2 linked regions of the Prochlorococcus marinus subsp. pastoris str. CCMP1986 genome follow. The protein of the gene in region 1 binds, or shares a complex with, the protein of each later gene. Links are inferred from orthologs where the notes say so. Each region holds a gene or a part of one and is shown on either strand. Other genes may lie near its edges.

Region 1 (4,635 bases):
AATTTGGTGAACGATTCCTCTCAAGACATTAATATCATGACTTGATGTCTTCGCTTTTAATAAAAATTTTTTAAATTTACTGATTTTTGAATTAGCTGTATGTTCCAAAAGATATCCAGTTTTAATAAGCATTTCTTCTATTTCTTTAAAAGATTCATAAATTTGTTTTGATGACGCAAGGTCTAAAACTTGTAAATCTTTCTTATCATTATTTTTTGAAGATTTATTTAATTCATACAAGATTATTGAAACTGCATGAGAGAGGTTTAAAGAAGGATAGTTTTGAGAAGTTTTAATATTAAGAATCTTATGTGCAAAAAGTAATTCATTATTACTTAATCCTCTATCCTCTCTTCCAAATAAAATACCTAAATTATTAATCTCAACAAAAGATGAAATCCATTTTGATATGTCCTCAGGAGATTCACATTCAATATCATTACTTAAATCAATCCTTCCAAACGTGGCAATGACCAAATCACAATCAAAAATTGCTTGCTCAATGCTATTAAAAATTTTACAATTATCAATATATCTATATCCTTTAAGAGCCATTTTTTTTGCTTCTAAGGAAAAAATATCACATTTTGGAGAAACAATCCTTAATTCATTAACATCAAAATTAGAACATAATCTTGCGATACTTCCAACATTTAAAGGTCCATTTGGTTCGACCAATACAACGTTCAAGTTAAGTCTTTTTTTCTTCAAATTTATTACAAGCTATGTAAATACGTTAATAAATTAGACATGTTTTGAGGATCAATTTCAAAACTTGGCATAGGAGGGGTAACTCCCTCAATAACTTGTTTTATGATTTCTGCATCATTTAAACGCATGGTTATTGATTGTAAATCTGGTCCAACTAATCCTCTAGCAGTAATACCATGGCATCCAACACAATTCATTTTAAAGAGAGTATCTCCTTCTTTAACAGAACCGTTGAGTTCAAGAGTTTTAAGAATATATGTATTATTTTCTTCATGATTAAAATAAAAGAAAGAGCCACTAATTAATAAAATCATACAAACAATAAAAACCCGTTTCCAGATTTTTGTTTTCAAAGTTTTTTCTGCTGCAGATGATGAAGATGTTGTCACAAAAAAATGTCTCTGTGTCACAATTGTGAATGAGAAATGAAAAAAATGCCAGCAAATGATTGAACCTCTTTTATGTGGAATAGTTTTAGGATTAGTTCCAATAACCCTTCTAGGATTATTTGTTAGCGCGTGGAATCAATATAGGAGAGGATCAGGAATGTTAGATATGGATTAAAAAAGTCAATTTTGATTGACCATAAGTCCTAACATCATAAATATTCCAGAGAATATTCGTCTTAATATCCATATCTAATGAATGTTCGCAGATAACAATAGTACCTTTCTTTATAAAATTACAATTAAATATTTGATTTAATACTAATTCATGGTAATTAGCTCTATATGGGGGATCTAAAAAGATAAAGTCAAATTTTATTTTATTAAAATCATTTGAAGAGAAGATATTCCTCTCAGTATTTGGCTTAGTCCAAATTAATACATCTTTGCAAATAACTTCAATATCATTTTTTCGATTATCTATATTTTGCAATGAGTGAAGATTTTTTAAACATATTTTTGAATTGTTTTTATTTTTTTCAATTGCAACTATTTTTTTTGCTCCATGATTATAGGCTTCACAGGACACAGCACCTGTTCCGCTAAATAAATCTAACCAATTAGAATTTTCTACAGTATTTTTCAAAATATTAAAAATTGCTTCCCTAACCATTAAGGTTGTTGGCCTAGTATCAATATTTCTCGAGCTTTCAAGCCTTCGTCCTCCAATTAACCTCAAATTTGTTTTCATATATCACAAATCAAATTATTGAATACTCTTAATCCATCGACGTAAAAGTTTTTCACCAGTTTTCCCTGATTTTTCAGGATGAAACTGGCAAGCCATTAAATTATCTCGTTCTATCATTGCTGTTAATTTTTCAGAACCATAACTAACATTTGCAGTTATTAAATTATTATTCGATGGTACCGCATGATAAGAATGAACAAAATATACCCAATTATTTAATTCATCCACTTTTAATAAGCTATTTTTTCTTGTAGGAAGAAGTTCACACCAACCAACATGAGGGATTCTTTGATCAGACAATTGAGGGATTTTTTTTATTTGGCCCTTTACTATTCCAAGTCCATTAATTGTACCTTCATCACTTGATTCAAAAAGTAATTGCAATCCAAGACAAATCCCTAAAAATGATTTACCACTTTTAATCCAATTTTTAATATCAATTATTAACTCTGTTTTACTGAGATTATTAATAGCAGGATCAAATGAACCAACTCCTGGAAGTATTAATGCTTTACAGTCTTTTATTTGATGATTATTTTTTATTAAAATTATTTCTTCTTCAAGGCTTTCTAAGGCTTTTGTTACGGAATGTATGTTACCCATCCCATAATCTATGAGTCCTATTTTAGCCAAAACCTTATTTTATAAGTGTTTTGATAAGGTACTTGAAAGAGTCGCTTTTGGTACTGCTCCAACAACAGTATCAACTTTTTGACCACCTTTGAAGATCATTAAAGTCGGGATACTTCTGATTCCATATTGACTTGCAACATTTGGATTCTCATCTGTATTTAATTTAAATACTTTGATTTTACCTTCAAAGTCTTTCGAAATCTCCTCTACTACTGGTGCGACCATCCTGCAAGGTCCGCACCATGGAGCCCAAAAATCAACTAAAACTGGCAGATTACTTTGCAAAACTTCTTTGTCGAATGAAGAATCAGTTACGGCGGGGGCTGATGACATAATTTAGATATTCCTTTAAGAAAATTTAGCAAGCTATTCTTTTAAGTGATGATTTCATTACAGATAAAAACATATAAGTAACAAAACAGACTTAAAAAAGCCCGATAAATCGGGCGATTTGGTGTGTGAGGAGTATGGGGTTTCCCCCATGTATTAATGATAACTCCTAAATAGAAATTTTTTCCATATGAAGAGATTAGATTTTATGTTATTTACCCATTCCAAGTCGTTGGGCTTTTTGATAAACCTTACCCTCTGTCAAGAGAGATGGTGCAATAACAATTTCTACTTTTTGCATTTCTTTAATATTTTTAGCTCCAAGAGTACTCATGGATGTCCGTATAGCTCCAATTAAATTATGTGTCCCGTCATCAAGTAATGCCGGTCCTTTTATGATTCTTTCTAAAGAACCTGTAGAGCCTACCTCAATTCTTGTACCTCTTGGTAAAATTGGACTAGGTGTAGCCATTCCCCAATGAAATCCATTACCTGGGGCACTTGATGATTTGGCTATAGGGGAACCAATCATTACAGCATCAGCGCCACAAGCAAGACATTTACAAATATCTCCACCAGTAATAATTCCTCCATCAGCAATTATGGGGACATAACGTCCAGTTTCTTCAAAATAATCATCTCTTGCTGAACTGCAGTCAGATATTGCTGTTGCCTGAGGGATTCCGATGCCTAAAACCCCTCTGGAAGTACATGCAGCTCCAGGACCAATTCCCACCATAAGGCCTGCTACACCTGCTTTCATAAGTAGATCTGCAACTTCATAAGTTACACAGTTTCCAGCAACAACGGGAATTTTTAAAGATTTACATAGACTTTTAATATTTAACGTCTCTTTTCCTTCCATACCTAAATGCTCGGTTGAAACTACTGTTCCCTGTAGAAAAAATAAATCTATTTTTGATTTGACAAGTATTTCTTTAAATTTAATAGCAGCTTGAGGAGTACCACTTAAAGCGGCTATCCCTCCTTTTTCTTTAATTTCATTAATTCTTTTAATTATTAGATCTTCTTTTATAGGTTCACTATATATTTTTTGCATAAGAGGAACGAATTCACTTTTCCCAACAGATGAGATTTGACTTAATATTTCTTTTGGATTTTCATATCTAGTTTGAATACCCTCCATATTAAGAACACCAAGAGCTCCTAACTCTGAAAGCTCTACAGCTGTATCTACATCAACCACACTATCCATTGCACTCGCAATAATTGGAATTTCTCTTTTAACATTCCCAATTGACCAAGAAGGATTAGTTAAATCATAATCTAGAGTTCGAGTCCCAGGAACTAACGCTATTTCATCAATACCATAAGCTCTTCTAACTTTTTTGTTTAAACCAATTTCAATATTCACAATTTTTTTATTTATTCTGATTAAGTTAACAACTAAAGGGGTAATAAGCCAATAATTATTGAAAAACAAAAGAGTTTTTTTATTATTTGTGTATAAATGTGAGTATTTGAAAATTAATTATTAGCTTTTTTTTATTCATTCTGACAATCAGGGATTATTATTAAATAAAGATCTTTTAAATGTCTGATATTGTTGATTCTGAGAATTCTGGTTTGAGTGAAAATAACGATCGAATCATTCAGACTGATTTAAGAAATGAGATGTCACGCTCTTATCTAGAGTATGCGATGAGTGTTATCGTCGGACGTGCTCTCCCTGATGCAAGAGATGGATTAAAGCCAGTTCATAGAAGGATCTTATATGCGATGTATGAGCTTGGTTTAACAAGCGGTAGGCCATATAGAAAATGTGCGAGGGTAGTTGGAGAGGTTTTAGGAAAGTACCATCCT
Region 2 (3,845 bases), 590 kb from region 1 along the record:
TGCCCAATCTTTTGAGTTATAACCTCTAGGTAAATGTTTTTTTGTAAGATATCTATTTGCATTTTTAATAATATATTCTTTTTTATCATTACATTCGACTGACTCATGAATAGTTTTAAGTATTTTTGCAGTCCAATAATATTCGCATATATTTTTGGTATTAAGTATTTCAGATAAAGCAATGCCCTCTAATGGAGTTTTATTTAAAAAATTCATGCCGATACCTATCCTTAAATAGATAATTTCTTTCCCTCTTGTTATCACTCTGGGTAAAAATCCAATTAATTTTTTTGAATTAAAAAAAATATCATTTGGCCATTTTAAATCGACTTTTATAGATTCCTTATTCAACATTTCACATAACTTAATTGCGAATGAAAGACTAAATATCTCACTTGAAAATTTTGAGGTAAAAATTGGATAAGCCGCACTTAGCCATATTCCTCCTTTAGGAGAAATCCATCGTCTTGAATTCTGACCTGTTCCTAAAAATTGTTCTTTAGCTACTATTGCTCTTGGTTTATATCTTTTGATTGGAGAATCTTGGAGCCAATTTGTTAGTTCGTATTCAGTACTTTTACATTTTAATTTGTATTGAAGTTTCCAATTAGGATAAACTCCTTGGATTTTTTTGTAGTAATATGTGGTCTTAGCTACTGATCCTAAAACTTTCACAAATCCTTAATATAAAAAACAGGCAATCTTGACAAGATTAAATTATCTTAACTCCTATAACTCTAATTATATCAATTGAATAAAAGATATTTACCAATATTGAATAAAAGATATCCATCATCAATGCGAAATTGTATTGATAATTTCAAAAAATCATGGAAAGACTTAGATAAACTATCCAAACTAAATGAGAATTGGGAAAAGTTAACTGGTCTGGAATTATCTAAAGCATGTAAGCCCTTAAAAATTGAACACAAGACTCTTATTATTGCTGTAAATAATCCACAATGGAGGCAGGCACTAATTTATAACAAACATAGATTAAAGGAGAGTATTAGCGGATTTGGAATAAATTTAAATGAAATAAAGATAATTCAAAATTATGAAGTCAAAAGCTTAGATAAAAAAGAGATCAATGCAAAAACAGTCTGGGAAAATCATCCGAGCAGAATAAAGAATAATAATATGGTTATTTGCAAAATATGCAATAGTCCTGCACCAGAAGGTGAGATATCAAGATGGGGGAAATGTACTTTTTGTTGGAGAAAAAATAATTAAGATGAATTTTATTTTTCTAATATTAATATTCCCATTTGATTGAAAAAAATAGTCCTATATTCAACTTTCTTAAACCCTACTCCTTTTGCAATTAGCATAAGTTCGTTTCCCTTTGGAAAATTTTTTATACTTTTTTCAATATAAGAATATTCTTTACTTAATCTAAAAATTTTTGAAATTGGGACCACAACAAATCTTAAATATATTTTTTGAAACAAATCAGCTATAGAATTAAATTTAGAATGATTAAAGTCAAGAAACCCAGCTCTACCCGTATCACTTAAAAGATTAAAGACTTTTTTTAGTCCTTCCTCTACATTGACTAAATTTCTTAAACCATAAGACATACAAATTCCATCATAATTTTTTAAATCTTCATCTATTTCTAAGATATCTTGCATCTCCCAAGAGATAAATTTATTTTCAATCAATTTCGACTTTTCCTTTGCAATATTTAAAATTTCTTTTGCACTATCTATTCCAGTAACACTTCCATTGGGCCTAACTTTTTTAAAAATTAAAAATGATAGATCCCCAGTTCCACAACATAAATCAGCCCAATTTTCCCCATTAATTGGTTTTAATAAATCAACTAATGTCTTTTTCCAATATTTGTGTAATCCCAGACTAAGCAAACTATTTAAAAAGTCATAACTACAAGAAATATTATTAAAAATACTTTTAACCTCATTAGTTTTTTTATATCGCATATTTAAATATTTTTAATTAATGATAAATTATTTTTTTTAATTAGGTCTTATTGGTAGTTTCTTTTCAATAAGAAAAGATTTTATTTCATCTATAGTAAGTTTTTTATCATGAAGTAAAGATGCTAAAAGTGCTGCAGAGGCTTTACCTTTGGTAAAAACATCATAAATATCTTCTACTGAGCCTGCACCCCCAGAAGCAATCACAGGAATATTAACTGCATTTGCAACTGTTTGAGTCAATAATAAGTCGTATCCATTTTGTGTCCCATCACCATCCATTGAAGTTAATAAAATTTCTCCAGCACCTAATTCCTCAACTTTTTTTGCCCAACTTATTACATCTAAACCAGTATTCTCTCGTCCACCCTTAACATAAACTTCCCATTCATTATATTTAGTAATTTTTTTTCTTGCATCAATAGCAATAACTATACATTGTGTTCCAAAATTCGTAGAGCTTTTGGAAATGATGTCTGGATTTTTTACTGCAGAAGAATTTAAACTTACTTTATCTGCTCCTGCTCTTAAAAGATCATTAATTGAGTTGATCGAATTTATGCCACCACCAACAGTAAATGGAATTTTAACTGATTTCGCTGTTCTAGAGACCAGATCAACTAATGTTTTTCTATTTTCCACACTAGCTCTTATATCTAAAAATACTAATTCATCCGCTCCTGCTTCTGAGTATTTACAAGCTAATTCGACAGGGTCACCAGAGTCTCTAAGGTTTACAAAATTAACACCTTTAACTACCCTTCCATTAGCTACATCTAAACAAGGAATTAAACGAAGAGCTACCATTTTAATAAAAATTGTCCAAAGGCTGTTAATCTTGAATAATAGCTTCCATTTTACCTTTTATGGCTGAAACAAAATTATTACCCAAAATTGGTAGTAAAGTTAAAATTAACATTAACATTAACAAAGTTAAAGATAGATTACCTGCAAAGCTAATTGATCAAATATCATCAAACCCAAGAGTTGTAACAACTGGATATAAAATGACCGATGGTAGAAGTATTGGTATTACTGTTAAATTACAAAATGGAGAGGAAAATTGGTTTTTCCCTGAAGAAATTGAGAAAGGTTAAATATTAAAAGTGAATGATCCAAAACAATTATTAGGAATTAAAGGGGCTTCAGAGACTTCGAGTATTTGGAAACTACGTATACAATTAATGAAGCCAATCACATGGATCCCCTTGATATGGGGGGTAATCTGTGGAGCTGCAGCAAGCGGGAATTTTCAGTGGACAATAAGTAATGTTTTAGCCTCACTAGCATGCATGCTCATGAGCGGACCACTTTTAGCAGGTTATACCCAAACTATTAATGATTTTTTTGATAGAGAAATTGACGCTATTAATGAACCTAATAGACCAATACCTTCTGGAAAGATTTCGATTAAGGAAGTAAAAATACAAATTTGGGTATTACTTATTGCTGGTTTAGTAGTCTCTTTTTTATTAGATTTATATGCAAAACATAGTTTCCCCTCTGTCTTTCTTCTGGCTTTAGGTGGGTCTTTAGTAAGTTATATCTATTCTGCTCCTCCTTTAAAATTGAAGCAAAATGGATGGCTAGGAAATTATGCTTTAGGAGCTTCATATATAGCTCTCCCATGGTGGGCGGGACAAGCCTTATTTGGGAAATTAACTATTGTTACAGCATTACTAACTCTTGCTTATAGTCTTTCTGGACTAGGAATAGCAGTTATAAATGATTTCAAAAGTGTTGAAGGGGATTCAAAACTAGGATTAAATTCGTTACCTGTAATATTTGGAATTAAAAATGCTAGTAGAATAAGTGCTGGTCTCATTGATATTTTTCAATTAGCAATGGTTATCGTATTAATTGTTATTGGACAACATTTAGCATCAGTAATTTTAGTTTTACTAG

Evidence for each region. The genes of interacting proteins can lie anywhere in the genome.
Region 2: the proteins of hisH (region 1) and hisF are in contact, whole or in part, in a crystal structure (PDB 6RU0), measured with the Thermotoga maritima proteins. The link is inferred for Prochlorococcus marinus subsp. pastoris str. CCMP1986 from one-to-one orthologs. Residues at the interface, in WP_004080484.1 of Thermotoga maritima: Asn15, Arg18, Arg22, Arg117, Leu118, Pro119, His120, Met121, Gly122, Trp123, Asn124, Asn134, Gly135, Tyr136, Tyr138, Val140, Tyr158, Glu180, Lys181, Ser182, Ser183, Lys184, Ile185; in WP_004080486.1 of Thermotoga maritima: Met1, Leu2, Ala3, Arg5, Ser40, Glu41, Asp45, Glu46, Ala70, Glu71, Ile73, Asp74, Ile75, Pro76, Phe77, Asp98, Lys99, Ser122, Gln123, Glu161, Thr195, Leu196, Asn247, Arg249, Glu251.

What each region holds. Positions count from the first base shown.
Region 1 is NC_005072.1:997,834-1,002,468, forward strand. What follows is about bases 673-3,581. They hold hisH (imidazole glycerol phosphate synthase subunit HisH), read right to left. Parts: upstream 2,482-3,581; coding sequence 1,864-2,481; downstream 673-1,863. Other genes in these bases: TX50_RS05675 (RNA methyltransferase), read right to left, coding at 673-717; TX50_RS05680 (c-type cytochrome), read right to left, coding at 717-1,100; petG (cytochrome b6-f complex subunit V), read left to right, coding at 1,156-1,275; rsmD (16S rRNA (guanine(966)-N(2))-methyltransferase RsmD), read right to left, coding at 1,261-1,848; trxA (thioredoxin), read right to left, coding at 2,491-2,814. In the rest of the region: more of TX50_RS05675, read right to left, coding at 1-672; more of TX50_RS05705, read right to left, coding at 3,582-4,186; gyrA (DNA gyrase subunit A), read left to right, coding at 4,366-4,635. UniProt on the Escherichia coli protein: IGPS catalyzes the conversion of PRFAR and glutamine to IGP, AICAR and glutamate. The HisH subunit catalyzes the hydrolysis of glutamine to glutamate and ammonia as part of the synthesis of IGP and AICAR.
Region 2 is NC_005072.1:408,172-412,016, reverse strand. What follows is about bases 864-3,845. They hold hisF (imidazole glycerol phosphate synthase subunit HisF), read right to left. Parts: upstream 2,748-3,845; coding sequence 1,980-2,747; downstream 864-1,979. Other genes in these bases: chlG (chlorophyll synthase ChlG), read left to right, coding at 3,047-3,845; TX50_RS02315 (cytochrome b6f subunit PetP), read left to right, coding at 2,807-3,037; ubiE (bifunctional demethylmenaquinone methyltransferase/2-methoxy-6-polyprenyl-1,4-benzoquinol methylase UbiE), read right to left, coding at 1,242-1,943; TX50_RS02330 (DUF721 domain-containing protein), read left to right, coding at 864-1,233. Outside these bases: TX50_RS02335 (biotin--[acetyl-CoA-carboxylase] ligase), read right to left, coding at 1-675; more of TX50_RS02330, read left to right, coding at 799-863.